Regions from separate parts of the Chryseobacterium sp. CBTAP 102 genome, predicted to be linked through region 2. Evidence: riboswitches for the same ligand, from Rfam matches in the RefSeq annotation. Region 2 holds a riboswitch; each other region holds the start of a gene.

Region 1 (10,552 bases), on a different contig from region 2:
ACAGCGTTTTTATATTTTAAATCGATTTTCACTGCGGTATGTGCTTTTGAAGTTGTTGCACCACCTATCAGCAAAGGAAAATCTAAATTTTGTCTTTCTAATTCTGAAGCGATGTATACCATTTCATCCAAGCTTGGTGTAATCAGTCCGCTTAATCCAATAACATCTACTTTTTCTGCAATAGCGGTCTGGATAATCTTTTCAGCGGGAACCATCACACCGAGGTCTACGATTTCATAGTTGTTGCAACCCAAAACAACACTCACAATATTTTTACCGATATCATGAACGTCTCCTTTTACTGTTGCCATTAATATTTTTCCATTGGCAGGTTTCGAGCCGTCTTTTTCTGCTTCAATGTAAGGTTGTAAATAGGCCACTGCTTTTTTCATTACTCTCGCAGATTTCACTACCTGAGGTAAGAACATTTTCCCGCTTCCGAATAAATCTCCTACGACTCCCATTCCGGTCATCAGATTAATTTCGATCACATGAAGCGGTTTTGCAGCCAATTGTCTTGCTTCTTCTACATCTTCTTCGATAAAACGATCAATCCCTTTTACCAAAGCGTGGGTAATTCTTTCCTGTAATGGATTGTTTCGCCATTCCAGATCTTCTGTTTTTTCTTTTTTAACGGATTTGTGTTTTTCTGAATAATCGAGAAGTCTTTCTGTAGCATCTTCTCGTTTATCCAGAATGACATCTTCTACCAGCTCCAGCAATTCTTTATTGATTTCATCATACACTTCCAGCATCGCAGGATTTACAATACCAATGTTCATTCCTGCCTGAATGGCGTGATAAAGGAATACCGAGTGCATGGCTTCTCTTACGGTATCATTTCCACGGAAAGAGAAGGAGACGTTGCTCACTCCTCCACTTACGGATGCATAAGGAAGATTTTGTCTTACCCAGCGTGTCGCTTCAATAAAGTCGATGGCATTTCTTCTGTGCTCATCCATTCCTGTTGCTACCGGAAAGATATTTAAGTCGAAAATGATATCTTCTGCCGGAAAACCAATCTGGTTCACCAAAATATCATAGGAACGTTTTGAAATTTCAATTCTTCGTTCAAAACTGTCAGCCTGCCCTACCTCATCAAATGCCATAACAATGACTGCTGCTCCATATCTTTTAATAGCTTTGGCATGTTTTATAAATTCTTCCTCGCCTTCTTTTAAGCTGATAGAATTCACGACACATTTTCCCTGAGCTACCTGAAGACCAGCTTCCAGGATTTCCCATTTGGAAGAGTCTACCATGATTGGGATTCTTGCGATATCCGGTTCGGAGGCAATTAAGTTCAGGAATTTGATCATGGAAGCTTTTCCATCAATCAAACCATCATCAAAATTGACATCCAGAATCTGGGCACCTCCTTCTACCTGATGGCGGGCAATATCTAATGCTTCAGAGAATTTCTCCTCTTTAATGAGTCTTAAAAATTTTTTGGAACCGGCAACATTGGTCCTTTCACCAACGTTGATAAAATTACTTTCCGGGGTTATGATAAGAGGCTCAAGGCCTGATAATCTTAAATACTTCATTTTATTCTTCTAAAATATAGTAGGCGTTATTGGCATTCTGCCTCAATAAATCCCTGTGCTTGCTTAAAAGCTGCAGTCACTGAAAATTTCCCGTATGCTAAATAATATTCTTTAGCAAATTCCCAGCTTTCCTTGGTGAATACTGATCTACCAGGTCAGCAATCGCTTTGATGTGCTCCGGAGTTGTTCCGCAGCATCCTCCGATAATGTTGATCAGTCCTTTTTCCACATATTCTTTGATCTGCCTTGCCATATCTTCGGGAGTTTCATCATATTTTCCGAAGGCATTCGGTAAACCGGCATTCGGGTATGCTGAGACATAGAATTCTGAATTATGAGCCAGTGTTTCAAGATAAGGAGTCAGCTGATCTGCTCCCAACGCGCAGTTGAAACCTACACTTAATAAATTCAGGTGGGAAACCGAAATCAGGAAAGCTTCTGCCGTCTGCCCACTTAATGTTCTTCCGGATGCATCCGTAATCGTTCCTGAAACCATGATTGGAATTTTTATTCCTCTTTCGTCCTGTAATTCATCAATCGCAAATAAGGCAGCTTTTGCATTCAGGGTATCAAAGATGGTTTCTACCAGAAGGATATCTGAACCTCCGTCCAGCAAAGCTTCACACTGCTGTTTGTATGCCACTCTCAGTTCTTCAAAAGTGATGGCTCTGTATCCTGGATCATTAACGTCAGGGCTTAAACTAGCTGTTCTGTTTGTTGGTCCTATAGATCCGGCTACGAATCTCGGTTTGTCCGGATTTTTCGCGGTATACTCATCACAGGCTTTTCTGGCAATTTTTGCTGACTCATAGTTCAGTTCATATACCAGTTCTTCCATATGATAATCTGCCATTGCAATGGTAGTTCCTGAAAAGGTATTGGTTTCAATGATGTCTGCTCCTGCTTCCAGGTATTTTTTGTGAACTTCTTCAATCGCCTGAGGCTGCGTCAGAGAAAGCAGGTCATTATTTCCTTTTACAGGATGTTCCCAGTCTTTAAAACGCTCCCCGCGATAGTCTTCTTCTTCAAATTTGTATCTCTGAAGCATGGTTCCCATGGCACCGTCAAGAATCAAAATTCTTTCGGATAGCGCTTTATATAATCGTTCTGAATTTTTCATTTTCTATCAATTTGTAATAGTTTATAAATCCGCTGACCAGTTTTTTGCATAAGAGGATTTGTTTATTGATGATTTCAAAATCTTCTTTAGAAATATAATGCCGGTCTGAAGCAAAATGGAATTGAGTTTCCAGTTTACAGAGAGATTTTCCAGCAATATGCAGAAACTGTAAAGTATCTTCAGAAGCCTCTCTTCTACTTCCTTCCGTTATATTCAACGAAACTGAAGTTGCCATTCTTCTTATTGGAACCGTTAAAGCCAATAGCTCTTTTCTAGGAAAATTTGCAGTAAGGGCATAAGTTAAATGCACCAACTTTCTTCCTTCTCTCCAAATTGCTAATTCTGTGTAATCTCTATTCATTGAGTTCTTATAAACTGTTAACAATTAACTAATCTAAAGCCTGCTTCAAATCTGCAATGACATCCTCCACATTTTCCAGCCCTACTGAGCAACGAACCAACCCTGCAGTAATCCCTACTTCATTTCTTTCTTCGTCAGAAAGCTTGGAGTGCGTAGTGGATGCCGGATGCGTAACGATCGTTCTTGTATCACCTAAGTTGGCAGACAGCGAACACATTTGTATCTTATCTAAAAAGTTTCTTCCGCCTTCTATTCCTCCTTTTATTTCAAATGCTACAATGTTTCCTCCCAGCTTCATCTGCTTTTTGGCTACTTCATAATTTGGATGGGATTTCAGGAATGGATATTTTACTAATTCCACATTAGGATGGCTTTCTAAAAATTCGGCCACCTTCAAAGCATTTTCACAGTGTTTTTCTACACGGATTGCCAATGTTTCTAAACTTTTGGATAATACCCACGCATTAAAAGGAGATAATGCAGGTCCTGTATTTCTTGCGAAAAGATAAATTTCTCTGATCAGGTCTTCTTTTCCTACAGCTATTCCTCCTAAAACTCTTCCCTGCCCGTCAATCAGTTTCGTAGCTGAGTGTACCACAATATCTGCACCGTATTTGATTGGTTGCTGAAGATAAGGTGTTGCAAAACAGTTATCTACAATAAAAATAAGATTATGCTTTTTAGCGATCTGTCCGAAAAACTCAAGATCCAGAATTTCAATAGCCGGATTGGTAGGTGTTTCAAGATATAAGATCTTTGTATTGGGCTTAATGTATTGTTCAACATTTTCCGCATCTCCAGCTTTGAAATAAGAGGTTTCAATATTCCATTTCGGGAAATACTTGGTAAACAAAGTATGCGTAGACCCGAATACAGACTGACAGCTTACAATATGATCTCCGGCATTCAGCAATGCGGCAAATGTAGAATAGATGGCAGCCATCCCCGTTGCAAAGGCATATCCTGCTTCTGCGCCTTCCATTTTAGCAATTTTATCTGTAAACTCTGTTACGTTGGGATTAGAGAAACGGCTGTATAGGTTTTTAGGTTTTTCTTCAGCAAAGCTGGCTCTCATATCTTCCGCATCCTGAAATATAAAACTGGAAGTAAGATATAATGGTGTAGAATGCTCATCAAACTGAGATCTTTCCGTCTGGGTTCTTATTGCTGATGTTTCAAAATTTTCCATATAGTTTTAATTAATTTACCAATATAGCAGTCTGACAATGTACCAATTAAAATCTTCGCTTTGCTCAGAATAACGACACCAATTATTGGTAAACTGATACATTATTAGATTGTTACATTAAATATTATTTTGTTTCACTTACTCTTAAAATATCCCCGAATACACCTCTTGCCGTTACCTGTGCTCCGGCTCCGGCTCCCATGATAACAATTGGATTTTCTCCGTAACTTTCTGTATAAATTTCAAAGATTGAATCTGAACCTTTTAACTGACCTAAAGCGGAAGTTGCAGGAACTGAAATCAGTTTCACATCCAACTCGCCTTTATCTGTCTGCAGATCACCGTGCAGATCACCTACATATCTCAATACGTGTCCAGGTTCCTGATTTTCTTTTATCTTCTGGTATTCATCATCCAGTTCTTCCAGTCTTGAAAGGAATTCTGATTTTGAAACCTCCAATAAGCTTTCCGGAACCAGATTTTGGATATTGATATCTCCGAATTCATTGATTAAGTCTAATTCTCTCGCAAGAATCAATAGTTTTCTGGCTACATCATTTCCTGATAAGTCTTCTCTTGGATCCGGTTCTGTGTATCCTTTTTCAAGAGCTTCGTTGATGATGGTTGAAAATTTATCATCTCTTAAAGAAAAATTATTAAAAACATAGCTCAATGTTCCTGAGAATACGCCTTTAATTCTTGTAATATTCTCTCCTGAAAGGTGTAATAATTTGATGGTGTCAATTAACGGAAGACCTGCACCAACATTGGTTTCATACAGATAACGTCTGTTGTTTTTGCTCAACGTATATCTTAGTTTTCTGTATTCCTCAATGGGAAGCGTATTAAAAATTTTGTTGGAAGAAACGAGATCAAATCCGTTTTCTGCCAAAGCATGATAGTTTTTAACAAAATCTTTGCTGGCTGTGTTATCTACAACGATCAGGTTTTCCAGTTGATTTTCGTTCGAGAAATTAATCAGTTCTTCTACGTTCGATGGATGTTCTGCGGTTAAAACCTCATCTTTCCAATTGGCATCAAATCCTTTTTTGTTGAAGGCAATTTTCTTAGAGTTGGCTACTGCGACTACTTTAAGATCAATTTTTTTACGTTTTTTAATTTCTTCTGCTGATTCAAGCACTTGTTCTATCAGGGTTTTTCCTACGTTTCCGTGACCAATGATAGCCAGATGAACTGTCTTTGGCTTTTTGAAAATTTCAGATTCTATGATATTTTTTGTTTTTTCATCCTGTGAAGAAGTCACTACGATATTGACTCTGTTTTCTCCTGCCACCTGATTTAAAAGCAATGGGAAAACATTGTTTCTTGCCAGTTCTGCAAAGACCTTATTAAAATCTTCTGCTACAAAACCAATCACAGAAACATTATTGATACTATAGATCTGGGAAACTTTTCCTGATTTTCTTTCTTCTTCAAATTCATCAATAAGACAGGCTACTGCTTTTTCTGCATCATTGGCGTGAACCAGAATAGAAATTCCGTTTTCTACGGCCTGCTGAGAAATTACACCTACACTGATGCGCGCTAAAGTAAGCGCTTTAAAAATACGTCCGTCAATCCCGATTTCTCCCAGGAAATCTTCTCCTTCAAATTTGACGATTGATCTGTTCTTCAAAAATTTTATTTCGTTAGCATTTTTCATTACTTCTGTAAAATGTTTTTAATGATATTATTTAATTGTTTATATTCCATTAGGAAGGCATCATGCCCGTGTATAGATTGGATCTCGTGATAAGAAACATCCTTATTTTTCTCTATTAAGTTTTCAAAACACATCCGGATTTCAGAAGCCGGGAAGAATAAGTCTGTATCTACGGAGATCATGTGCATTCGTGCCTGTATGTTCTCCAGTGCTTCTTCAGCAACGTTTATATTCATTAAGAGATGATTCATCAGCTTGTATGCTTTTAAACTAAACCTTTCGTTCAGTGCATTACCATGATAAACCAACCAGTCTTCTGATTCCAGGCGTTGTTTTTCCTGATTATATTGGTTTTGAAATCTGTCATTGAGTGACTGTGGAGTTCTGTAACACAGCATGGCATGAATTCTCGCTTTCTGTAATGGTTCTTCTTTATCATTCAATAAAAATTTCTGAACCAGACACTGCGCATGAAGCCAGTCGTGTGTTCTGTAATCACAGGCTATGGGAATAAATATTTCTGCGAGATCCGGCTGCTTGGCAAGCATTTCCCAGGCAATCCCTCCTCCCAGAGAGCCTCCGATAATGGCATATAAATTTTTGATATGTAAAGCTTCAAGTCCTTTCAGAAATATTGCGGCGATATCTGAAGGGGTGAAGTCTTCATAGTCTTCAATTAAAAAATCGTCATATCCGTTTCCGGGTATATTGAAACACAGAACAGTGTATTGATCAGTATCAACAATCTGGTTTTCTCCTACCAGCTGTTTCCACCAGCCTTTATCTCCGGATACATTTGAGTTTCCGGTAAGGGCGTGGTTGATTAAAATGACAGGGGCTGTAAACAGATCTTTCCCAAAAAGCTGATAGCTTAACGGGATATGGTATTCCTTTTGGGAATTTGTTTGATACGAAAGATTAATATAGTTTAGTTCTGTTTTCAATTCTATTAAATTTTAATACAATTGAAAATGCCACAGGAAATGGCTGAAAAGAACTTCAGTAAGTTATCTGTCCAAAATACTTTGGTAGAACGTAGCACCTTCTTTGCTTGCACAAAGGGTTGCTAAGGTTTCATAGGGTCTAATCCCTCAACCTTTCTTGATAACATTTTCAATATTTGAATGAACGAATGATGCAAAGGTAGTTCTTTTCTTTTAATTTCAAAAAAAAATTATTTTAATATTTAAAAAAGCCCTTAAACACAAGCATTTCAAGACTATATTAATAATTATTCAGATGAAAAAAATTGGAATTACTTGTCAAAAAAACTAACTTCGTGTGGAAAAATGATGAGATATGACCGCCGAAAAAGATAGATTACAAGATATCAAATGGAAAAACTGGGGACCTTATGTAAGTAACCGGCAGTGGGGAAATGTACGCGAAGATTATAGCCCGAACGGGAATGCCTGGAACTTTACCAATCATAATAATGCCGAAAGCTATGCCTACCGCTGGGGTGAAGAAGGCATTGCCGGTATTTCTGACGTAAAGCAGCTTTTGTGTTTTGCTCTTTCGTTCTGGAACAAGAAGGACAAAATGGTAAAAGAACGGTTCTTCGGATTGAGCAATCCTCAGGGGAACCATGGGGAAGACATCAAAGAAATCTTTTATTATCTGGATAATACGCCTACTCACAGCTATATGAAAATGGTGTATAAATATCCAATTAATGAATTTCCTTACGATGAGCTTGTTGCAGAAAACGGAAGACGCAGCAAAAAGCAACCGGAATATGAGATTTTCGATACCGGAATTTTCGATAATGATGAATATTTTGATATTTTCATTGAATACTGTAAAGCCGATCACAATGATATTCTTGCCAGAATAACAGTATGCAACCGAAGTCAGCATGAAGCTCCTATTCTGGTAGCTCCGACTGTATGGTTCAGAAACAACTGGAAATGGGGATACAATACGTATAAGGGAGAAATCAATGCATCTCCCGACGGAAGTATTAACATTGGACATGACAGCATTTCGATCAAGAAATTCTATTCCAGGAATTTAAACGCAGAAAGTGTATTTTGTGATAATGAAACCAATACGTCTAAACTTTACGGAGCTCCTGCTCCTGAAAATATGTATTTCAAAGACGGAATCAATAATTTCATTACTGATAAAACGAATACAGTAAATCCCGAAAAGCGGGGAACAAAAGCCTCTTTTCTGATTGATGAGCTTATCGGAGCCGGAGAATCAAAAGTTTTTGAATTCAGATTATGCCCTGAAGAGACCGATGAGCCTTTTGAAAACTTTGATGCCATTTTCAATACGCGGCAGGCTGAAGCTGAGGAATTTTATAAAGAAATTCAGAATGACACCGTAAACGAAGATGAAAGAAATGTACAGCGACAGGCTTTTGCCGGACTTCTCTGGAATAAACAGTTCTATCATTATAATATAGGAAAATGGCTGAAAGGTGATCCCAACTTTGAAGCACCAAGAAATTTCAACGAATATGTAAGAAATACAGAATGGAATCATCTCCATAATAAGGATATTATTTCTATGCCTGATAAATGGGAATATCCATGGTATGCAACATGGGATCTGGCATTTCACTGTGTTCCTTTTTCCATCATTGATGCTGAATTTGCCAAGGGACAGCTTTTGCTGCTTACAAAAGAATGGTACATGCATCCCAACGGACAGCTTCCTGCCTATGAATGGAATATGAGTGATGTGAACCCTCCTGTACATGCATGGTCATGCTTCCGGGTTTTTAAAATTGATGAAAAAAATAACGGAAAGCCGGATTTATTATTTTTAGAAAAAGTCTTCCAGAAATTGCTGCTTAATTTCACATGGTGGGTGAACCGGAAGGATAAAAAAGGGAAAAATATTTTTGGTGGCGGTTTCCTTGGTCTCGATAATATCGGAGCTTTTGACCGGAATATGGAACTAAAGGATGGCCAGCATCTGGAACAGGCAGACGGAACAAGCTGGATGGCGATGTATGCACTGAATATGATGCGTATTGCGATGGAACTTGCCCAATATTACAAGGTGTACGAAGATATGGCGATCAAATTTTTTGAACATTATCTTTATATCGCTGAAGCGATGGAAAATCTGGGTGAAGGCACAAAAGGTCTCTGGAATGAAGAAGACGGATTTTTCTATGATGTACTACAGCTCGGAAACGGAGACAGTGTTTCTTTAAAACTAAGAAGTATTGTAGGTTTAATCCCTATGTTTGCCGTTGAAATTGTAGATCATCATTTATTGGAAAAGATGCCGAATTTCAGGACCAGAATGGAATGGATCTTAAAAAATAAGCCGGAACTCACCAAGCTGGTTTCCCACTGGGACGAAGAAGGACAGGGAAGAAAACACCTGATGAGTATACTCCGCAAAAACAGACTGACAAAGGTATTGACCAGAATGCTTGATGAAAATGAGTTCCTGAGTTCTTACGGAATCCGTGCCATGTCTAAGGTATACGAAGAAAATCCGTTTGTATTCTCAGTACATGGAAAGGAAAACATGGTCTACTACACGCCGGCAGAAAGTGACAGCCGCATGTTTGGCGGAAACAGCAACTGGCGCGGACCCATTTGGTTTCCTATCAACTTTCTGATTGTAGAAAGTCTGCAACGTTTTCATTATTATTATGGAAACAGCCTGAAAGTAGAACTTCCAACAGGCAGCGGCGACAAGAGAAACCTTGATGAAGTGGCTCAAAATATCAGCAAAAGACTTTGTTCTATATTTTTAAAGGATGAACATGGGCAAAGGGCTTTCAATGGAGGGAATCCGAAATTCAATTATGATGAACATTTCAGAGATTATATTACCTTCTTTGAGTATTTCCATGGAGATAACGGCCGTGGCGTAGGGGCTTCCCACCAAACAGGATGGACCGCCACTGTAGCGAAACTGATAAAACCAAGACTCACCTTTTAATAAGCAATGAGTAATTGGTAATGAGTAATAAAAAAGAGGCTGTCTCAAAAGTGTCATTCTGAACGAAATGAAATGTAGCGAAGAATCTCATATGTTTGGTTATCAATGATATTCTTCCTTCGTCAGAATGACAAAAGCCAGATTGTTTGACTTTTGAGACAGCCTCTTTGCTCTTTTATGTAAGAGATTAAATTTTTTCTCCGTTCAGATACACTTCGTATCCGATTTCTACATTCGGTTCCAACGTTTTGGATACGGAACAGTATTTTTCAAAAGAAAGTTCCGCAGCCTTTTGTGCTTTTTTAGGATCAATTTCTCCTTCCAGAAGAAATTTAACGGTAATTGATTTAAAAGGTTTTGCATCCTCTACCTGTACTCTTTCTCCTTCTACCTCTGCCTGAAAACTTTTGATCTCCTGACGCTGCTTCTTTAAAATAGAAACTACATCAATTCCGCTGCATCCTGCCACAGCCATGAGTACACTTTCCATCGGGGAAACTCCTTTGGCTCCCGGCTGGGAAGTATTATCCAAAAGAATGGAGTTTCCCTGAGCGTTGGTACATTCAAATAAAAAGTCGTCGTTTATTCTGTTAAGTGTAATTTTCATTATTTATTGCTTATTGCTTCTACAAAGTTATAAAATTCCTCTCGCTTTTATCTCCAGATATTTATTGATAACATCGATATTCAAATTTTCAGGAAGGGTATATACTGTATAGATTCCATATTTGCGGAGTTCCTGGATGATCAGTTTCTT
Region 2 (10,552 bases):
CTCTGCGCATTAAAGCTGGACAGCCCAGCAGCCAATGCACAAACCAGTAAAATTCTTTTTTTCATAATTACCTAATTAATTTAGAATTAATAAACTTTAAATATCCGGCATAAAAATAAGAATTATAAACAATAACTCCATAAAAAAACCGGTTAATTTTAAAAAAATTAGCCGGTTTGATAAATATTATTCTTTTTTAGAATTATTTCTTTATTCCCATCTCAAATAAAGCAAATGATATAAGATCTGCATTTTCACTAATTACCTGATCTGTTGATCTTCCGGCTCCATGACCTGCATTTTTCTCAATTCTCAGTAGAATAGGATTTTTACATGCCTGTTTCTCCTGAAGTTCTGCTCCGAATTTGAACGAGTGTGCCGGAACTACTCTGTCATCATGATCACTGGTGATGATCATTGTAGATGGATAGCATGTTCCTGCTTTTACATTGTGTACAGGAGAGTAGGACTTAAGGTATTCAAACATTTCTTTGCTGTCCTCTGCAGTACCATAGTCGTAAGACCATCCTGCTCCGGCAGTAAATTTATTATACCTCAGCATATCCAAAACTCCTACTCCAGGGAAGGCTACTCTCGCAAGGTCCGGCCTCATGGTCATTGTTGCCCCTACCAGTAATCCTCCGTTTGATCTTCCTGACAACGCCATGTATTCTTTTGAAGTATAACCCTTGCTTTGAAGGTATTCTCCCGCAGCGATAAAGTCTTCAAAAACGTTTTTCTTCTGCTGTTTCGTTCCTGCATCATGCCATTTTTTACCATATTCACCGCCACCACGGATGTTTGGAACAGCATAGATACCGCCATTTTCCATCCAGATAGCGTTTACTACGGAGAATGATGGCTGCAGACTGATATTGAAACCTCCGTAAGAGTATAGAATAGTAGGATTTTTACCATCCAGCTTTGTTCCTTTCTTATAGTTGATCATCATAGGAACTTTTGTCCCGTCTTTTGACGTGTAAAATACCTGTTCTGAAACATAATCATCCGGATTAAACTTCACTTTAGGCTTTTGATAGACTTCAGATTTTCCTGAGTCTACGTTAAATTTATAAGTAGTTCCTGGTGTAATATAATTGCTGAAAGAGAAATAAACATCTTTCTCTTTTTCTTTTCCTCCGAATCCTGAAATATTTCCTTTACCGGGTAGTGTAATTTCTCTAACCAGTTTTCCTGTTTTATCAAACTGCTTTACCTGATCGATGGCATCAATCATATAAGTTGCAAAGAAATAGCCTCCCCCGGAAGAAATTCCCAATACATTTTCTGTCTGTGGAATAACATCTTTCCATGTTGCAGGAGCCGGATTAGCGATTGTAGTTTTTACAAGACGCATATTCGGGGCATCTTTATCGGTAAAAATGAAAAGGTCATCACCTTGTGTATCTACAATGTCGGCATTGATATCAAATCCGCTTACAATTTGTACAAAGTCTCCTCCTTTTTTCAGGTCTTTGATATATAATTCATTACCATTGGTTGCATTAGCTGCAGAAATGATAAGGTATCTCTGGTCTTCAGAAACACCAGCGCTCAGGTATCTTCTTGGTGTCTTTTCACCTCCGAAAATCAGTTTATCTTCAGACTGTTTTGTTCCCAATTTGTGAAAGTATACTTTATGCTTATCCGTCATTCCGGAAAGTACAGTTCCTTCTTTCGGTTTATCATAGCTTGAATAATAGAAACCTTCGTCTCCCTGCCATGAAATTCCACTGAATTTCACATCCAGTAAAGTCTCGTCAATTTGTTTCTTGGTAACAGCATCAATGATGATGATCTTATTCCAGTCACTTCCGCCTTCAGAAATAGAATACGCCGCAAGATTTCCTTTTTTGTTGAAAGAAAGATTGGAAAGAGAAGTAGTTCCTTTTTCTGAAAATTTATTAGGATCTAAAAATACTTCTGTAGCATTGGTCTTATTGTTTGTTCTGTACAAAACAGATTGCGCCTGCAGACCGTCATTTTTATAATAATAGGTATAATCTCCTTCTTTGAAAGGTGCTGAAATCTTTTCATAGTTCCAGATTTCCTTCAACTGATTTTTAATTTTATCCCTGAACGGAATTTTAGAAAGGTAATTCTGGCTGTAAGCTACTTCTTCGTCCACCCATTTTTTGGTAGGTTCGGAATCATTTTCCAGATCTCTGAAGGGATCAGAAACGGCGGTACCAAAATAGGTATCTGTCTGGCTTCCTTTTAACGCTTTAGGATAATTCATTTTCTGAGAATAAAAAGATGCTGAAAATAGTACTCCAGCCGTTAACAATATAGGTTTAAAATTCATACTGATCGGTTTTTCTCAAAAATACGTAAAGTATATGAAATAAAAAAAGTCCCGTTATATCGGGACTTTCTATTCTTTATGATCTTATAGAGTTATTCATTGGCTCCGAAGCTTTCAAAATAAAAATCGGTAAGGTTGGAAACAATCTCATCCGGGCTTCCGTTCCAGTAATATATTTTATCACCTTCTTTCAGTTCGTATAAGCTGAATTTCTGATCTGTCGTAACGGTTTTATCAGCCTTTTTAAAGTCCTGAACTGCCTGAATTAAATATTTTTTAAGGTCTTCCGTTTTTATTTTTTTCAGATCTCCTTTGGGCCCCGAAGTCAGTTTTGATGGCACCAGGAAGCTTACGGAATAGTTTATTTCTGCAATTTTTTGCCCTTCAACATATTCATTCGGAACTACTTTTAAGTCTTTAACGGTAAGTTTTCCGGTTTTAAAGTTTCCAAACATAGCTTTGAAATAATCTTCAGCTTCTTTTTTACAATCTGCGGCCGTAGATTTAGGGAAAGCGGCGAGAAAATTATCTACACTGCCATTGATCATTTCCTGTGAAGTTTCTTTAAAATCCACCTGATAAGCAGTCTGTCCGTCTACTGTAGGTTTTAAATAATCATTAAGTTTATTCAATGCTGTGTCATCATTATTCACAAAAGTTCCAAAGAAGAGTTCAAAGGCTTCTTTAGGTTTTTTTACTTCTGTCTGCGCCATCAGCTGCTGTCCCATCACGGTAAGCAGCAGCAGGAAAATAATTTTGTAGTTTTTCATAGTTAATATTTTGTTTTGTTATTGGAAAAAACAAAGCCCCTGAAAAGTCAGAGGCTTTGTTTTTATTGATTGTAATTTTAATAATTCTCTTCTTCCCCTTTCATCTTCTCTGCATTTTCTGCCATGATTACTGCATCAATCATTTCAGAAATATCACCATTCATATAGGCGTCAAGGTTGTACATAGACTTATTGATTCTGTGGTCTGTAACTCTACCTTGCGGGTAATTGTAGGTTTTAATTTTTGCAGAACGGTCTCCTGTAGATACCATAGACTTACGCTGTGCTGCAATATCTCCCTGCACTTTTTGCAATTCGATATCGTATAATTTTGTTCTCAGCATTTCCATTGCCAACTCACGGTTAGCGAGCTGAGAACGAGCCTGCTGACAAACCACAACAAGTCCTGAAGGCTTGTGGGTAAGCTGAACTTTCGTTTCAACTTTGTTTACGTTCTGACCTCCGGCACCTCCTGAACGGGAAGTCTGCATTTCAATATCTGCAGGATTCAGTTCGAAATCTACTTCTTCAGCTTCAGGAAGAACAGCAACGGTAATGGCAGAAGTGTGTACTCTTCCCTGAGATTCTGTTTCAGGTACACGCTGCACACGGTGAACTCCGGATTCAAACTTCATGATTCCGTAAACACCTTCTCCTTCCACTTTCATGATCAGTTCTTTGTACCCTTTTGCAGCTTCATTAGAATCTGTCACTTCATGTCTCCATCCTTTTGTTTTGAAATACATGGTATACATTCTGTAGATATCTTCCACGAAGATAGCTGCCTCATCACCTCCTGTTCCGGCACGTAATTCTACGATAACGTTTTTGTCATCGGCAGGATCTTTAGGGATCAGCAATACTTTCAGCTCTTCTTCCAATCCCGGAAGTTTAGCCTGAGATTCCATTTTTTCTTCTTTAGCCAGATCTACCAGATCTCTGTCTGAACCATCTGCAATGATTTCTTCAGATTCTGCGATACTGTCCAAAGCGCCTTTGTACTGGTCATAAACTCTTACAATTTTTCCCAAATCACTATATTCTTTGTTCAAAGAAGAATATCTTTTTTGGTCTGAAATGACATCAGGCTGTATAATAAGGTCTGCCACCTCATTATATCTTTGTTTTATAGCTTCTAATTTTGGAATTAATGATTTAGACATTGTAGAAATTTTGTGGGTGCAAAGATAAGGATTATTAATTCAAAATTAAAATTCCGAATCATCATAAATTTTTGAGCATTAGGGGTAAAAGGGCAAACAGTAAAAAAAACTTTCTGACTTATCCTTTTAATCAATACTAGAGATTAATGATTAACAAAGGCTTTCTTATTGAAAACCCTTCCAGAGGCTCAGGGTGACAAGCCGAATACCAACCCAAATTTTTGAGCATTGTCAGACTGAGCCTGTCGAAGCTATTATCAATAAAAGGGATAGGCGAAAAACTTAATTATAAAATGGTGTATGATATTGAATTCAGACTCTAAGATCTTTTGGAGAGTCTTCTGTCTATTACATATAAAATAATTCCTACTGCAATAATTCCTAATCCTATCAGGCTTTCTTTAGGATTATGAATGAATGTAAAATAAAGGATATACATACTGAATAACAGAAAAACAGCCGGAAAAATATGAAAAGCATTAGATTTAAAGATTTTCCTGTCTTTTTTCTTCAGGAAGAAAACCGTTGAGATTGCAAGACTTGCGAAAAGCTGTAAAATAAAAGCAGTATACACAAAAATTTCTTTAAAGCTTCCCGTTAAAATAATGATGGCTGCAATCACGGCATGGGTAAAAACAGCTTTTACCGGAATTCCTTTTTCGTTTCCTGCAGATAAGGGTTTCCAGATGTAGGTATATTTTGCAAAAGCCTGTGTTAATCTTGAGCCTACCCACAAGTATCCGCTTATGGTTGCCACCAGCTGCAGGGCAATAAAAATATTGACAATCTTTCCGAAAGCCGGCCCCAGCATATTGACCGCTGCTTCTCCCATCACATCTTCTTTTCCTGCCAGCTGATTGACAGGTGCGTGTTTCAGCATAATATAATTCACCAGAATATAGCTTACCGTCACAAAAACAGTTCCTATGATGAGTGATTTGGGGAGGTTTTTCTGAACATCTTTTATTTCTCCGGCGATATAGGATGCGGAATTCCAGCCAGTGTAGGAATAGGTCACAAATACCAGGGAAGTCGCAAAGGCAGGAAGCATAATCTCATTCTGCCAGCTGTCACTGAAATTAAGACTATTGCCCATCTGTGGTGAATTTGAAATCCCTACTCCAAGAATAACCAGTACAATAATAAAAGCTATCTTAATGAAGGTAAAAAAGTTATGAAACCTGCTGGATGTTTTCAAGCTAAATGAAAGTGCGGCCGCAACCAGAAAGATCACAGCTATCGCAAAACCGTTTCCGAAGCTATAATCAAATACCGAAAGATATTTTGACATAGCCAAAGCTGCCAGCGCTACGGGAGAGGAAAATCCTATGATGAGTGAAATCCAGCTTATGAGATATCCGAATATGGGATGATAGGTTTCTTTGAGATAAATAAAATCGCCTCCGTTTCCTTTAAAATGGGAACCCAGTTCTGCGTAACAAAAAGCCCCGAACAAAGCGAGTACTCCTCCGATACTCCACAGCAGGAAAATGCTGTAGGTATTGGTAATATCAGAAAGCTGAAATCCCAGGGTGGTAAAAATTCCGGTTCCGATCATATTGGAAACGACAATGGCTGCGGCTGTTTTCCAGCCAATCTGATGTGAGGCAGTACTCATTTAATGATTAAAAGTTAAAATTAAGCCTTCCGAAGAAATAATTCCCCAAAGTTCCCATCTGCACCGGCGCATATTTGAATACTCCATAATATGAATTTTTATAAATCTGACGGTCCGGGAAGACATCAAATACATTGTTGGCACCTACGGTAAAATTGATATTTTTGTTGATATCATACCCAACGCTGATGTCTGTTACAACTTTTGGAGAAAACTCCTGCACGTCTCCAAAAGGATAACCATCTCTTATTACTTTACCAAAATAGGTATTTCTTACGAGAAAACTGAATTTCCCGATTCCATAATTTAATCCTAATGAAGCTTTTGTTTTTGGAGACAGAGTTTCAATGATATTGACCTGATCCGGGCCAAAAAACTGATCCTGAGGTGTTCCTAAGTTTTCAGGAAAATGAAAGTCTGTAATTTTTGTTTCCGTATAGTTTCCGGCAAGATTCATATTTAATTTTCCATTCCCAAGAATCCAGTCATAGGATACCACCATATCTACTCCTTTTGTTTCTGTGTCTATAGCATTGGCAAAAAAACGTCCGCTTTCTACCTTAAACTGATCTAATCTTGGATCTGTAATATTGCTGGTGATCACAATTCTGTCCTTTACTTTAATGAAATAACCATCTATTGTAATAAACAGTCCTTTTAATGGTTTTAATGTCAATCCTGCACTTGCATTGACAGAAGTTTCCTGTTTGAGTTTATCAAATCCCAGAATTTTAGCGGCTTCGCTATCGTTGCTGAATATTCCTTTGGTCACAATCTTTGAACCGGAATTAGAAATATCCGCATAGGAATTATTGAAATACTGCTGCTGAAGGGAAGGCGCTCTGAAGCCTGTTCCTACCGCTGCCCTTATTGCATAATTTTTTACAAACTCATATCGTAGCGCAAGTTTTCCATTCAAGGTATTTCCGAAATCCGAATAATTTTCAAACCTGGCAGCGGCGTCAATATTGAGTTTTTTATCTAAATCATAAGAAATATCTGCATATACTGCGGTGGAATGTCTGTCTTTCTTCAAGGCATTATTGGGAGAAAATCCGATAAAGGATTGAGATCCGCCTGCTCCCAACACTGTAGATCCTTCAGTGGCAACGTTTCCATTGACGTCATATTGGGTATAAGAACCTTCATCACCCGCTTTGATCTGGTATTGCTCAAACCTGAATTCACCCCCGAAAGCAATATTAAAACGGTTTATATTCTTGGAAACATCAAGATTCACCGTATTCTGAAGGAAGCTGTGTGCTCCGCCATAAAAACCTGTTGGTGATTTTGCTCCCAGGGAAGCATTATTGGTATGGCTTACATTATAATTGAAGGTATTGCTCCCGAATGTATTACTTACATCGAATAGCCAGTCATTCATATTATATTTTGCTCCTACAGCATAAGAAATATCATATACCTGAGATCCAAGAATTGCCTGAAACCCATTCGGGTAAATGGATGAAACCACATTAGACTTTTCACTGGGAAGTCTTCTGAAACCAAACCCTTCTCCTTCTTTAATACTGAAACCTCCGAAAGAATAGAGTTTAAAATTATCATTAAAAGGATATTCTGAATTGAAAAAAAGCTGTCCCTGCCTGATCTGGGCATCTCCGATCTGAAAATTAAAATCGTCACGCGTTAATCCTCTTTTTTCAATTTCTGCATCATCCGCAGCCCTGGCAGCTTTTACGGCTTCAGAGTCACCTGCAAATTCATAAGCGAAATTATCTCCGAAAATATCCAGATCGTGATTTTGCGTTCTTGTGGTTTTTCCTCTGTGGCTTAATTGCAGGGAAAGATTAATATAACCTTCTTTCTTTCCTAATGAGGTTCCATAGTTAACTCCTGCCTGGTAAGTATCTCCATCATTTCTTCCGGTTAATCCGTAGGTAAGACTTGCCGAAGCTCCTGCATTTTTCTTAAGAATAATATTGATGACTCCCGCAATAGCATCAGAGCCATATTGTGCGGCGGCTCCGTCTCTCAGGACTTCAATCCGGTCAATAGCAATAACCGGAATAGCGCTCAAATCTGTTCCTACAGAGCCATTTCCGACGGTATTCTGATAATTCACCAAAGAAGTAGTATGTCTTCTTTTTCCGTTAAGCAATACTAAAACCTGATCAGGACCCATCCCTCTTAAAGTAACAGGGTCAATATGTTCGGTACCATCAGAAGCAGACTGTCTCACTGCATTAAATGAAGGGATCACATAATTCAGGAGATCCTGGGCGGTCATTTGCGGAGAACTTCTCTGGATCTTGTCGATATTGATAACATCTACAGGAACCGGCGTTTCCAGCTTTGTTCTTTTAACATTTCGGTTTCCGACGATGATGATATCTTCGATCTGTTTTCCTTTTTCCTCACTTTCCTGAGCAGCTACGAGAATTGCTCCAAGCAATAGTACAGCTGTGATTAATTTTTTCATGTTATTCCTGCCAATTAATAATACGGACCTGACGGATCTTTCCGCAGATACACAAGACTTCAAGAAATGGAATTCATATAGAGTATTGACTTCACTTATCTCCCCCAAAGGGTTGGAATTAGCACCTTTACACTCTGGAACCGTGCAGGTTGCTAAGGTTTCACCGGGCCAAATCCCTCCACCTTTCTTGATAAATCTACTGCAAAAGTAGACTATTTTTCTGAACTTACAAAAAAAGGCAAATCTGCTGATCTGCAAATTTGCCTTTATTATTATTCTATGTTTTAGCTTATTGAATCATCATCTTTTGAATGGCTATTCCTGTATCTGATTTCAGCTGTACAAGATACGTTCCTGCCGGATAATTAACCTTCATATTATAAGCTCCATTCTCTTTATCCAGTTTGTAAGTATCCAGTTTTTTACCCGTCATATCAAAAATTGAAATCTCTCCGTTTTTTGCTTTACTGAAAATGAGTTTAGCGATTCCGTTCCGAACCGGATTATCTGCAATCTGAAGGGATAGCTTGTTGACTGCATTGGTATCTACAGTTGACAAAGCGCCCGCATAATTTCCAAAGATTCTGAATTCTCCAGGTTGTAAAGTGATTGGAGCTGTTGTGGAGGCTACATTTGAAATACTGTTGTCCATCAGATTCTGCCATTGACCTGTGTAAGGAAAATAAGGCACGACATTCTGTGCGGAAGTAGTATAATTAGCCAATACAACAACATTCTTTATTCCTGTTGTAATAGCTGCATCATATACATAAATTCTTGTAATGAGACCATTAGGATCATTCGTAAGGTTATTGGATTCTATACTGTAGGTTTTAGATTTAAAAACCGGATAGGTATTTCTGATATTGATGATTTTAGCCCATGTATCATAAACAGCCTTTCTGTTCGCATTGGTATCATATCCTAAAGTGAATGCCACAGGTTTTTCATCGGTTCTGCATCCGTTGTCTATGGTACCGTTTGCACATCTGTTGATGCTGAATTCATATCCTAATTCTCCAAACTGCCAGATCATTTTCGGACCTGGAATAGTAAAGAAAGTTGCCCCGAAGGTTTTCATTCTTTCAAGAGCGGTATTCAGGTCTTTCACATTGTAACTTCCGTTTATAGCACCATAGGCAAGATTTTTAAACATCAGTCTCTCTTCATCATGGCTTTCTCCATAACCTACAGCACTCATATTGGTGAAGCCGTGAAGACTGTGATTCATACGGTCGTAGTTGCTGTTTTCCTTATATCCCATCGTATTCTGATTGTAAGGATCTGTCTGCTTATTCCAAAGCATAACACCTTTTCCTTCTGCTATTCTGTAGTTGGCCCATTGCTGTTCTTCCGCATCTGTTCCCAAATGTTCAAAGATCATATAAGAGTTGGGATCAATAGCCCATTGCCTGTCTGCGTAATGCTTCATAATATCCACTCTGTCCTGCTGATAGGCATTGGTACAGGCTTCATCATTTTCGGAACAGCTTTGTGTAAATCCTTTTGTCAAATCCCAGCGGAATCCGTCTATGTGATATTCAGTCAGCCATTGCTCAAGACATCTCTCAACGTAATATTGCGTTGAAAGGCTTGTATGGTTAAAATCATTAAATACGTTGTATGAATGTTTCGGAACCTGATTGAAGTAAGGATTGTTGGCCGCAACATCTCCATAGCCATCGCCATCCGGATCTACATTCCAGAGTCTTACCAGAGGAGAACGTCCTGTAGCGTGATTAAATGCTACATCCAGAATGACTGCAATTCCGTTCTGATGGCATAGATCTACAAATTCTTTGAATTTTTCGGGAGTTCCATACGCTTTGTCCAATGCATAATGGAAGGAAGTATTGTATCCCCATGAAAGATTTCCATCAAATTCCATGATGGGCATTAATTCTATGGCATTAATTTTTAAGTTTTTTAAATAAGCAATTTTATCGATCAATGACTGCCAGTTCTTTTCCTGTGTAAAGTCTCTCAATAGTAATTCATAGACTACAAGATCCTGTTTCGCAGGTCTTTGAAAATTGGTAACCTGCCAGTTATAAGCGGTCTGACCTGTTTTAAATGTTGACACTTCAAAGCCCTGTCCGGCAGGAAATGCAGGCAAGTTTGGATAGGTAGAAGCCGAAATCCATGGATCATCATAGGAAGATAAGATTTGCGGCGAATAGGGGTCTGCTACTTTTCTTAAATCATTGGTTCTGTATTGGAAAGTATTGAGCTGCTGAGGGGTAATTCCATTGAGCT
Region 3 (10,552 bases), on a different contig from region 2:
CCAGAATATCACGACAACAGCGGTAACAAATCCTGATGAGATCAAACAAAACCTGATCGCTCAGCTTACCGGTCCTGTAAAATGGACACAATCTGTTCAGAATATGATTAAAGACGGTGCATCAAACTTCGTAGAAGTAGGACCAGGAAAAACCCTTCAGGGATTAATCAAAAAAATTGACGGATCTGTAGAAGCAACTTCTGCAATCTAATAAAAAATATGAACGCGATATTTTCACCGGGAAAGCTTATGCTTACTTCAGAATATTTCGCAATAGATGGAGCTCTTGTCTTAGCGGTACCTACCAGGCTGGGACAAGAGTTTTTCTTTGAAGAAAAAGAAGATGGAAACTCTCTTATTCTTTGGGAAGCTTATCATCAGAATACATTATGGTTAAAAGCTGTCATAGATTATAAAAACTGGCAGATTCTGGAAACCAATATTCCATCAAGTGCTGAATTCATTACCAAAACACTACAAAATGTTCAGCAGCTTTCTAGCAGTAAATTCAAAGCAGACCTTACTTATCATTTAAAAACCAATCTTCAGTTTCCGGCGGATTATGGGCTTGGTAGCAGTTCCACCCTGATGAACAATCTGGCAGAATGGGCAGAGGTTGATCCTTTTTATCTTAATACTATCAGCTTAGGTGGCAGTGGATACGATATCGCTGTAGCTAAAGAAAAATCTGCAGTTCTGTTCCAGAGTAAACCTGAGATAAAATATGAGAAGGTAGATTTCAGTCCATCCTTTAAAAATGAACTGATTTTTATCCATTTAAATCAGAAGCAGGATAGTAGAGAGGGAATCAACTTATACAAGTCCAAAAAGAAGTCTCCGGAATTGGTGAATGAATTTTCAGATCTCACAAAAAAAATATTGTTATGCAATGAATTGGAAAAATTTTCCGAATTAATGATGATTCATGAGCATAAAATTGCAAATTTTCTTGAAATTCTCACAGTTAAAGAAAAATTATTCTCAGATTGCCCTTTATTTGTCAAAAGTTTAGGTGCATGGGGTGGAGATTTTGTAATGAGTGCCAAATTTGGGGACTATAAGAACTATTTTTGGGAGAAAGGTTTTTCCACTGTTTTAGAATGGGAAAATATAATTAGCTTATAATCAAGCAATTACAATCCTTTTTTTTTATTTGTCATTCTGACTTATATCAGTATATTTAAACCACCTTTAACAAATAATTAATATTATTTTTGTTGAAGTCAATAAAGAAATAGAAAATATAAGTAAAATGAAAAACACTAAAATCATCCAGGATTTAGAGAAATTAGGGATTAAAGGAAACTATGAAGTAGTGTATAATCCTTCTTATGAAGAATTATATCAGGCTGAAGTTTCTCCTGAAAATCAGGGGTTTGAGCAAGCTGAGCTTACGGAATCTGGCGCAGTATCGGTAAAAACAGGAATTTTCACAGGTCGTTCACCTAAAGACAGATATATTGTTCAGGATGATGTTACAAGAGATACAATTTTCTGGGATGGTAAAGTAAACCTACCTACAACAGCAGAAATTTTCGGGTCTTGTAAAGAACTAGTGCTGAACCAGCTTGCTGAATCTAAAAAGATTTATGTAGTAGATACATTCTGCGGAACGAATGCAGATACGAGACTTAAAGTAAGATTTATCGTTGAAGTAGCATGGCAGGCGCATTTTGTTACTAATATGTTCATTCGTCCTTCTCACTACGAACTTGAAAACTACGGTGAGCCGGATTTCACCGTAATCAACGGATCAAAAACAACAAACCCGAACTGGGAAGCTCAGGGATTAAACTCTGAAAACTTCATTATGTTCAACCTTACTGAAAAACTACAGATCATTGGAGGTACCTGGTACGGAGGTGAAATGAAAAAAGGAATGTTTGCCATGATGAACTATTACCTTCCGTTAAAAGGTATGGCTTCCATGCATTGTTCTGCGAACGTTGGAGAGAAAGGTGATGTTGCTTTATTCTTTGGTCTTTCTGGAACAGGTAAAACTACTTTATCAGCTGATCCTAAAAGATACCTTATCGGTGACGATGAGCACGGATGGGATAACAACGGAGTATTCAACTATGAGGGAGGATGCTATGCTAAAGTGATTGACTTATCTGAAGAAAAAGAACCGGATATCTTCGCTGCCATCAAAAGAGATGCACTTCTTGAAAACGTTGTTATTAACAATGGAGTAGCAGATTATACAGACGGTTCAATCACTGAGAACACAAGAGTTTCTTATCCAATATATCATATCAACAAAATTGTATTGCCTTCTAAAGCAGGTCATGCCAAGAAGATTGTATACCTTTCAGCAGATGCATTCGGAGTACTTCCTCCGGTTTCTATCCTGAATGAAGATCAGGCTCAGTACCACTTCCTTTGCGGGTATACATCAAAATTAGCCGGAACGGAAAGAGGTATTACAGAACCTGAACCGTCTTTCTCCCCTGCATTTGGGGAAGCATTCCTTACATTACACCCAACAATGTATTCTAAAACATTGATCGGTAAAATGCAGGAACACGGTGCAAAAGCTTATTTGGTAAATACAGGCTGGAACGGTACAGGAAAGAGAATTTCGCTTAAAGATACCAGAGCAATCATTGACGCAATCATTGATGGATCTATTGATAATGCTCCTAAAGCTCAGGTTCCAATTATGAATCTTGAAATTCCTACTGAATTACCAAACGTTTCTGCAGGTATTTTAGATCCTAGAGATACCTATGAAAATGCTTCGGTATGGGAAGAAAAAGCAAAAGATCTTGCTTCAAGATATATCAAGAATTTTGAACAGTACTGTGATACTGAAGAAGGTAAGAAGTTAGTAGCTTCAGGACCTCAATTACAGGAACAAACTATTTAATAGTTAACCATAAACGTACAAAAGCCTCATCAATGATGAGGCTTTTGTATTTTATTTCTCAAAATTTAATAGATTTTTGCAGCAGTGCAACTACTGACATATGTTTTTTTTCTATAATTATCTGTGAAAATCTGTGCCATCTGCGGGAAAATAAACGACTGAATTATTTCAGACTTAATAAAGCCAATCTATACCCATCCATTCCAAAGCCAGATAAAACGGCATCCGTATTAGCGGCTGTTACAGATTTCTGTCGGAATTCTTCTCTTTTGTAGATATTGCTGATGTGAACTTCTACTTTCGGCTTGCGGATATTCTTCAAACAATCAGCAATTGCATAAGAATAGTGGGTGAAAGCTCCCGGGTTAATTACCACCGCATCAAAATCATCCTCCTGAAGCCTGTTGATAAGCTCACCTTCAATATTAGACTGGTAATATTGTAATTCATAAGCCTGAAACTCGGATCTTAAATTTTCCAAATAACTTTCCATAGAAACATTTCCATAGATTTCCGGTTCTCTTGTGCCTAACAGATTGAGGTTAGGGCCATTGATGATCAAAACTTTCATAGCATAAAATTAAAAAGTTTTTTCAATAAATCACACAAAAATTAAGGTATACTGAATTTTCATGCTATTGAATTATTGACAATGATATTTGTCATGTTTGAATAAATGATAAGGTCTGCAACTTCTTATTGTAGTGGGTTTTATTAAAAATTTATGTTAATTATTAAAAAATTATCATGAAAAATAAACAAGTCTACTTGTTTTGTAGACTAAAAGTTTTTAGCTTTGCAATCATATTTCGATCGGCTTATAAAGAAAGATAGAGGGAACTGACCCTGTGAAATCTTAACAACCTGCCTCGTGGGGCAAGGTGTTACATTCAGCCTTTTAAGGAAAAATAAGCATTTGGTTTATCGTATTTATCGATGCCCTTTGCTGACTTTTCTGCAAAGGGTAAAATTTTAATATATGATAAATAAAATTGATTATGATTAGCAAAAATTTATTCAATTCTAAAGCATGGATACCTCCGGTTGCTGCTTTTTTTCTGGGAATAACCAGCATCAATGCACAGAATTCCAGGCCGAAAAAAGATAGCCTTCATGAAAAGGAACTTGATGAGGTAGTAGTGGTAGCGTACGGAAAAGCAAAAAGAAACAGCTATACCGGTTCTGTAGCTACAATTTCCAGCGATAAAATCAATAACAGACCAGTTACGAATATTACCAAAGCACTGGAAGGACAGGTTGCCGGAATTCAAACTACCAGTGCATCGGGACAGCCCGGCGCAGTTTCTACCATCCGTATCAGGGGAATTGGCTCAATCAGTGCTTCCAGTGATCCTTTATACGTAGTGGACGGGATTCCTTTTGACGGAAACCTGAACTCCATTAGCCCAAGCGATATTGAATCTATAAGTGTTTTGAAAGACGCTACAGCAAGTGCTTTGTATGGTTCAAGAGGAGCAAACGGGATTATTATCATCACTACAAAATCAGGGAAAAAAGGAGAAGCCAGAGTTAATTTTAATATCAGTCAGGGATTCTCAGGAAGAGCTGTCAAAGATTATGAACAGGTAAACACAGATCAATACTTTCAATTATATTGGGAAGCGTTAAGAAACGGATATCAGTCTGGCAAAGTTTCTTCTCAGCAGGCTGCACAAATGGCAACTGATAATCTTGTTTCGACCCTTGGAATTAATCCATATGGCACTGCTTATCCAAAACCGGTAGGAACAGATGGGAAATTATTACCTGGTGCATCGCCGCTTTGGAATGATGACTGGAGAGATATTTTACAGAGAGTAGCTTCAAGAAATCAGGTGGATCTTGATATCAGCGGAGGAAGTGATAAAAGCAATTACTTCTTTTCACTGGGGTATCTGGATGATAAAGGGATGGCGATTGAATCAGGCTATAAAAGATACAATACCCGATTGAAGATCAATTCCGAAGTGAAAAAATGGCTTAATGTTGGAGTAAACCTGAATTATACAAACAGTGTTCAGCAGGCGCCTACTTCTTCGGATTCCAAGGCGAGTAACATCATCAACGCTGCAAGATTTATTCCTTCATTCTATCCTTATTATGAAAGAAATGCAGATGGTACTTATATTTTGGATGCTGATGGAAACCCGGTTTATGATTTTGGAAAATACAGGCCTACGAATGCGCTTCAGAATCAGAATGCCGCTGCAACACTGCCTTTAGACAAAAACGAAAACAAAGAAGATAACTTCTCCGGAAAAGGATTCATGGAATTCACTTTCTTGCCGGAGTTGAAATTCAAGACCAGCTTCTCTGTGGATTTAGTGAATTATAACGGACATTATTACTCAAATCCATTATTGGGGCAAGGTGCTGAAATAGGAGGTTCGGTAACGAAAACCAATACCAGAACACTTTCTTATACGACAAGTAATATCCTAACTTATGATAAAAAGTTTGGAAAGCACCATGTAAATGCTTTAGCAGGACACGAGTTTTATAAATACGATTATCAGACCATTTCAGGAACGAGAAGCCAGTTTTCACTTCCTTATTACTATGAACCGGATGCTGCTTCTCTGCTGGGAAGTTTCAGTGGAAACAGCAATAAATTGAGTTTATTAAGTTTCCTTGGAAAAGTAGAGTATGACTATAATAATACCTATTTCCTGTCAGCTTCAGGAAGGGCAGACAGTTCTTCGAGATTTGCGAAGGATAACAGATGGGGGAGATTCTGGTCAGTGGGAGGTTCGTGGAAAATATCCAATGAGGAATTTATTAAAAGCCTGAATGTTTTCAATCAATTGACATTGCGTGCCAGCTACGGAGGTCAGGGGAATGATAAATTACTTAGACCTAATGGGCAGCCGCTTTATTATGCGTATCAGGAGCTTTATAGATTTATAAGCCTTGGCGGAGAACCGGGAACAACCCTTGAAAAGACTTCTACCAATAATGTGAAATGGGAAACCAACCTTAATTTAAATGTAGGATTGGAATTCTCCATTCTGAATAACAGGATTAAAGGGAATATCGAATATTTTAAAAGAAAAAGCCAGGATCTTCTGTTTAATATGCCGGTTGCACCATCATTGGGAATCAGTGATTATCCTGCGAATATCGGAACCATCCAGAATACAGGATTTGAATTTTCATTATTTACAATACCTATTAAGAATGATGATTTTCAATGGAATGTAGATGTGAACCTAAGTACTTTAAACAACAAAGTAACCAAATTACCCGGAGGTTCTCTTGTGGTAGGAACTAAATTGCTGACAGTAGGAGGTTCTGTATATGATTTCTTTATTCCGGAATGGGTTGGTGTGGATCCAGGCAATGGAAAACCCTTATGGAAAACTGTTACTACCAATGCCAGCGGAAACTCAGTGGAAGGAACAACTTCGGAATATTCAAAAGCTACAAAACTATTACAAGGTTCTGCATTACCTAAGCTGACAGGTGGAATCAGTACAAGCATCACCTATAAGAATTTTGATTTTTCAGGATTGCTGACATTCAAAATCGGGGGTAAAATTTTAGATACCGATTATACTTCCATCATGCATAACGGAAGTGCGGGAGGACGTGCATGGAGTGCCGAAATGCTGAACAGGTGGACGCCTGATAATCCTTATACAGACGTTCCGGGATTGAGTACAACAACGAATAACTGGACCTCAACGTCTTCCAGATTCCTGTATTCCGGGACGTATGCAAGACTTAAAAATCTAAGCTTAGGATACACACTTCCTGAGGATTATTTTGAGAAAATAGGATTGAAAAAGTTCAGAATTTATATCCAGGCAGAAAACCTTCTGACTTTCTATAAACATAAAGGAATGGATCCTGAGCAGGCTTTGGACGGAACAACGTATTACAGATATCCTGCGATGAGAACCATCACTTTTGGTCTTCAGGCAACTCTTTAACCTTTAAAATTGAAACAATGAAAAAATTAAAATATCTATCGTTTGCTCTTATCGGATTTTTGTCGCTGGCAAGCTGTGAAAGTGAGCTGGATACCGCTCCGACTGATCAGGCCAACAGCGTAGAAGTTTTCAAAACAGCTGAAAGTGCTGAGACAGTAGTGAACGGTACCTGGGCAAAATTTAATAATGACGGAACAACCTATGCCAATATCGGGTATTCCACAGTTTTAAGAGCTAGTGATGCGATGGGAAGTGATGTAGCAGTATTGACTAATAAGTATGGTTTTGCTTCTACCTATGCCTTTACAGAAATGGTGAACAGTACAGCTAGCCGCCCGCTGTTTATATGGTCTTTATTGTATTCCACTATCAATAATATGAATAATGTGATTACAAGAATTGATGGAACGGAAGGCAGTCAGGAGAAAAAGAATCAGGTGAAAGGACAGGCAAAAGCATTACGTGCTTTCTGCTACCTTAATCTGGCGAGCTTTTATCAGTTCAGCTATCTTAAAGATAGGTCGGCTTTGACGGCTCCTATTTATACTGAACCTTCTACAACCAGTACGGTAGGGAAGAAAAGAGCAAGCCTTGAGGATATTTATACCTTGATTAAAAGCGATCTTATGGATGCTGATAACCTATTAAAAAGTTATACAAGAAACAATAAAGATAAGATCAACCGTTCTGTTGTGAATGGACTTCTGGCCAGAACTTATCTGAATACTGGTGAATGGAGCAAAGCTTCAGCATCTGCAAAAATTGCAAGAGAAGGATTTCCACTGATGGCTCCGGAGAAATATAAAGATGGCTTTAATGATATCAACAATGCAGAATGGATCTGGGGACATGCACAGACACAGGAGCAGTCGGATGCGAGTTATGCTTTCCATTATCTGGATGTGTCTTCATCGGGAAGTTATTATTACAGTTTTATGGCAGACCCTTATTTTAAGGATCTTTTTGATACTAATGACATCAGATCCCAGTTGTTTTCATGGGATGGGCAGAAAGGTAGAGATGGATTGCTGAGGTATGCTAAGTTTAAATTTAAACCTACTCTTATTGCAGACATTGTGTATATGAGAGCTGCAGAAATGTATTTAATTGAAGCCGAAGCTGAAGCGAGAAACGGAAATGTCTCTCAGGCTGTAGCTGTTTTGAATCAATTGAAATCAGCGAGAAATGCTAATATTTATTCTGGATCATTGTCACAGAATGCAGTAGTAGATGCCATTTTGATTGAAAGAAGAAAAGAATTGTTTGGAGAAGGATTTTCGCTTTCAGATATTATCAGAACGCAGGGTACAGTAGTAAGAAAACCGTTTGTAGATGCAGATGGCAAACCGATAAAAGTTCAGATCACTACACCGGACGGTACTGTGAAAACCGTAGACGGTAAAGGACATTCTGTGCTTGATTTCCCGGATAAATCTGCTTTTGTACCGAATAGTAATTATTACTTGTTCAGCATTCCACAGAGGGAGTTTGAGAATAACCCGAATTTATAAGATATAGTCCATAATTAGATTGATTTTTTTAAGCCACTGCTTTTGCGGTGGTTTTTGTTTTTAAAGTTATTTTCATAAGTCATTGAAAAATATCCTTTCCAAAACCAATTATTCCAATTTGCGGCTTGTTGACCTGCTTTACTTATTGTTTCCAAAATTAAAGATTTCGCTATTTTATGGATAAATTTTTTCTTTTCTCAAAAACAGAAACTAAACCTTCATTAAAAATAATTTTATTATTTTCTATTTTACCTTTAGTTATATATCTTGTATACCAATTTTTTGAATCTGGAGAATTTCCAAATTGTTCAAGTTGAATATTATTATTTTTTATTTTATATTTTCCTCCATAATAAACAGAATTTTTTCCTCTATGCTCATCAAATTTCCCAAATGCCAAAAGTGATGTTTCTCTAAAATAACCATCATCATGAAAAATAATAATTGTTGGATTTTTTACTTCATTTTCGTTGTGGTATTGATCTTCAAAAATTTGAACATAATATGCTGTAGTATCGATTTTTTTTAAATCTTCTTCAGAAGGTTTTTCTGTAAATGAATATTCTGCTTTATTATTTAATAAAGGTTCCCCGAATTGATCTTTTTCTATTTTATATAGTTTTTGTCCGTAACTGCTTAGAAATCCTATCATGCAGAATATTGAAAAAATATATTTAACCACAATCAGATACTTTTTATTCATATGCTATAGTGGAAGGCTCTAGTTGTTTCACTTCATTTTTGTTGAAGATAATATCCTGTATAGTTTTGTTAATTCTGTCGAATTTTTTTCCATTATAGCAGAACCATCCTTCTTCAGTATTGTGAATATACTCTACATTAATATTGTTCAGAATCAATCTGTTATAAATCTTAGGATTATATCCCCATATAGAACAATCAATTGTAGAAGGAAGACTTTCAAAGCTGTTTTCTGAAAAAGTTTTCAGAATTTTTTCTTCTTCTTCTCTGGTTAAATTGACCTTTATCGTAGTTGAATCGGAATCATAGTTTCGTGTAAACAAACCTGTTTTTGAATCGTAGGTATCAGTCAAATCTTTATAAATGAATGATGAATTCTGGTTTATTGTATTTTGCTTATTACATGATATCAGACTAATGATAATCAGCAAATAAAAGGTGATAAAAAAGTGATTATTTTTCATATGTACCCTTTTTCATATTGAGTTATTTTTATTTTCAATGATATGAATTTTATTTTTATCATAAAGACCTTGGTACATATTTGCGAATAGGTTTTTACATAAAAATGTTAGTTAAATACTTAATATGAATAATTCAGTTTATAAAAAATCTCTACCTTTGTAACAATGAATCTCTTAAGATGGATACTGGCAATGTATTTCTTGGCGCTATCATTAATGCCATGTGCTGATGTGTCTCATCCGCAGAGTTCAGAGAGTAAAATGATTTCTCTGAGCATTCAGGAGAATCATTCTACAGAAAAAGGAGATATCTGTTCTCCGCTGTGTGCCTGCAGCTGCTGCCAGATGACAGTTTCGGCATTTAAAATGGATCCTTTATTAGAAATTCCGGATCAGATTCCGGCTTATTTTTCAAAGAAGATCTTATTCCACAAAAACGACTTTGCTTACCAGGTATATGACCCTATCTGGCAGCCTCCCAAAATTTAATTTTTATTGATTTTCAGAAAGTCTCGCTTTCTGATTCTTACCTGTGCTTGAAACTTTGCAATACCATTGCAGAGGTTTTCAGGATATTTTTGCTGCAGTATTTTATGCTGTATGCATTCATTTTTCAATAAAAATTAAATACAAATCGTGTTAGATAAAATCATAAAATTCAGTATTAAAAATAAGGTGATCATTGGGTTGATGACTCTGGTGCTGATCATCTGGGGAACGTGGAGTGCCACCAGATTGCCAATAGATGCTGTACCGGATATTACCAACAATCAGGTGCAGATCATTACCGTATGTCCTACATTGGCAGGGCAGGAAGTGGAACAGCTGGTTACCTTTCCCATTGAGCAGAGCATTGCCAATGTTCCCGATATTCAGGAAACAAGAAGTATTTCAAGATTCGGACTTTCTGTGATTACTGTGGTGTTCAAAGAAAATGTAGATGTGTACTTTGCCAGACAGCTCATTAATGAACAGCTGAAAAACGCAGTGGAAGAAATTCCGAAAGGAGTAGGGACTCCCGAGCTGGCTCCTGTAAGTACAGGGCTTGGAGAAGTATACCAGTATATTCTTCAT

What was found. Region 2 has a riboswitch for S-adenosylmethionine ahead of C8D70_RS13265 (TonB-dependent receptor plug domain-containing protein). Riboswitches for the same ligand answer to the same signal wherever they lie in the genome.
Region 1: it holds a riboswitch for S-adenosylmethionine, as region 2 does, so the genes downstream of both, C8D70_RS21300 (alpha/beta fold hydrolase) here and C8D70_RS13265 (TonB-dependent receptor plug domain-containing protein) in region 2, are expected to answer to the same signal.
Region 3: it holds a riboswitch for S-adenosylmethionine, as region 2 does, so the genes downstream of both, C8D70_RS04095 (SusC/RagA family TonB-linked outer membrane protein) here and C8D70_RS13265 (TonB-dependent receptor plug domain-containing protein) in region 2, are expected to answer to the same signal.

Annotation. Positions count from the first base shown of each region.
Region 1 is NZ_QICX01000002.1:8,136-18,687, forward strand. Features, by position in the region: gene metH (methionine synthase) at 1-1,547, opposite strand, end outside; gene C8D70_RS03330 (homocysteine S-methyltransferase family protein) at 1,645-2,667, opposite strand; gene C8D70_RS03335 (four helix bundle protein) at 2,642-3,028, opposite strand; gene C8D70_RS03340 (O-succinylhomoserine sulfhydrylase) at 3,057-4,217, opposite strand; gene C8D70_RS21295 (ACT domain-containing protein) at 4,342-5,880, opposite strand; gene C8D70_RS21300 (alpha/beta fold hydrolase) at 5,880-6,824, opposite strand; SAM riboswitch class I at 6,885-6,991, opposite strand; gene C8D70_RS03355 (MGH1-like glycoside hydrolase domain-containing protein) at 7,180-9,795, shown strand; gene C8D70_RS03360 (OsmC family protein) at 9,983-10,402, opposite strand; gene C8D70_RS03365 (DUF58 domain-containing protein) at 10,430-10,552, opposite strand, start outside.
Region 2 is NZ_QICX01000009.1:11,765-22,316, reverse strand. Features, by position in the region: gene C8D70_RS13290 (reprolysin-like metallopeptidase) at 1-65, opposite strand, end outside; gene C8D70_RS13285 (prolyl oligopeptidase family serine peptidase) at 203-2,305, opposite strand; gene C8D70_RS13280 (hypothetical protein) at 2,398-3,075, opposite strand; gene prfA (peptide chain release factor 1) at 3,153-4,238, opposite strand; gene C8D70_RS13270 (APC family permease) at 4,558-5,856, opposite strand; gene C8D70_RS13265 (TonB-dependent receptor plug domain-containing protein) at 5,864-8,296, opposite strand; SAM riboswitch class I at 8,389-8,493, opposite strand; gene C8D70_RS13260 (alpha-amylase family glycosyl hydrolase) at 8,586-10,552, opposite strand, start outside.
Region 3 is NZ_QICX01000002.1:156,804-167,355, reverse strand. Features, by position in the region: gene fabD (ACP S-malonyltransferase) at 1-211, shown strand, start outside; gene C8D70_RS04110 (GYDIA family GHMP kinase) at 220-1,125, shown strand; gene pckA (phosphoenolpyruvate carboxykinase (ATP)) at 1,253-2,869, shown strand; gene C8D70_RS04100 (type II 3-dehydroquinate dehydratase) at 3,033-3,440, opposite strand; SAM riboswitch class I at 3,685-3,784, shown strand; gene C8D70_RS04095 (SusC/RagA family TonB-linked outer membrane protein) at 3,868-6,801, shown strand; gene C8D70_RS04090 (RagB/SusD family nutrient uptake outer membrane protein) at 6,819-8,312, shown strand; gene C8D70_RS21015 (hypothetical protein) at 8,327-8,467, opposite strand; gene C8D70_RS04085 (hypothetical protein) at 8,482-8,964, opposite strand; gene C8D70_RS04080 (hypothetical protein) at 9,008-9,478, opposite strand; gene C8D70_RS04075 (DUF6660 family protein) at 9,644-9,967, shown strand; gene C8D70_RS04070 (CusA/CzcA family heavy metal efflux RND transporter) at 10,115-10,552, shown strand, end outside.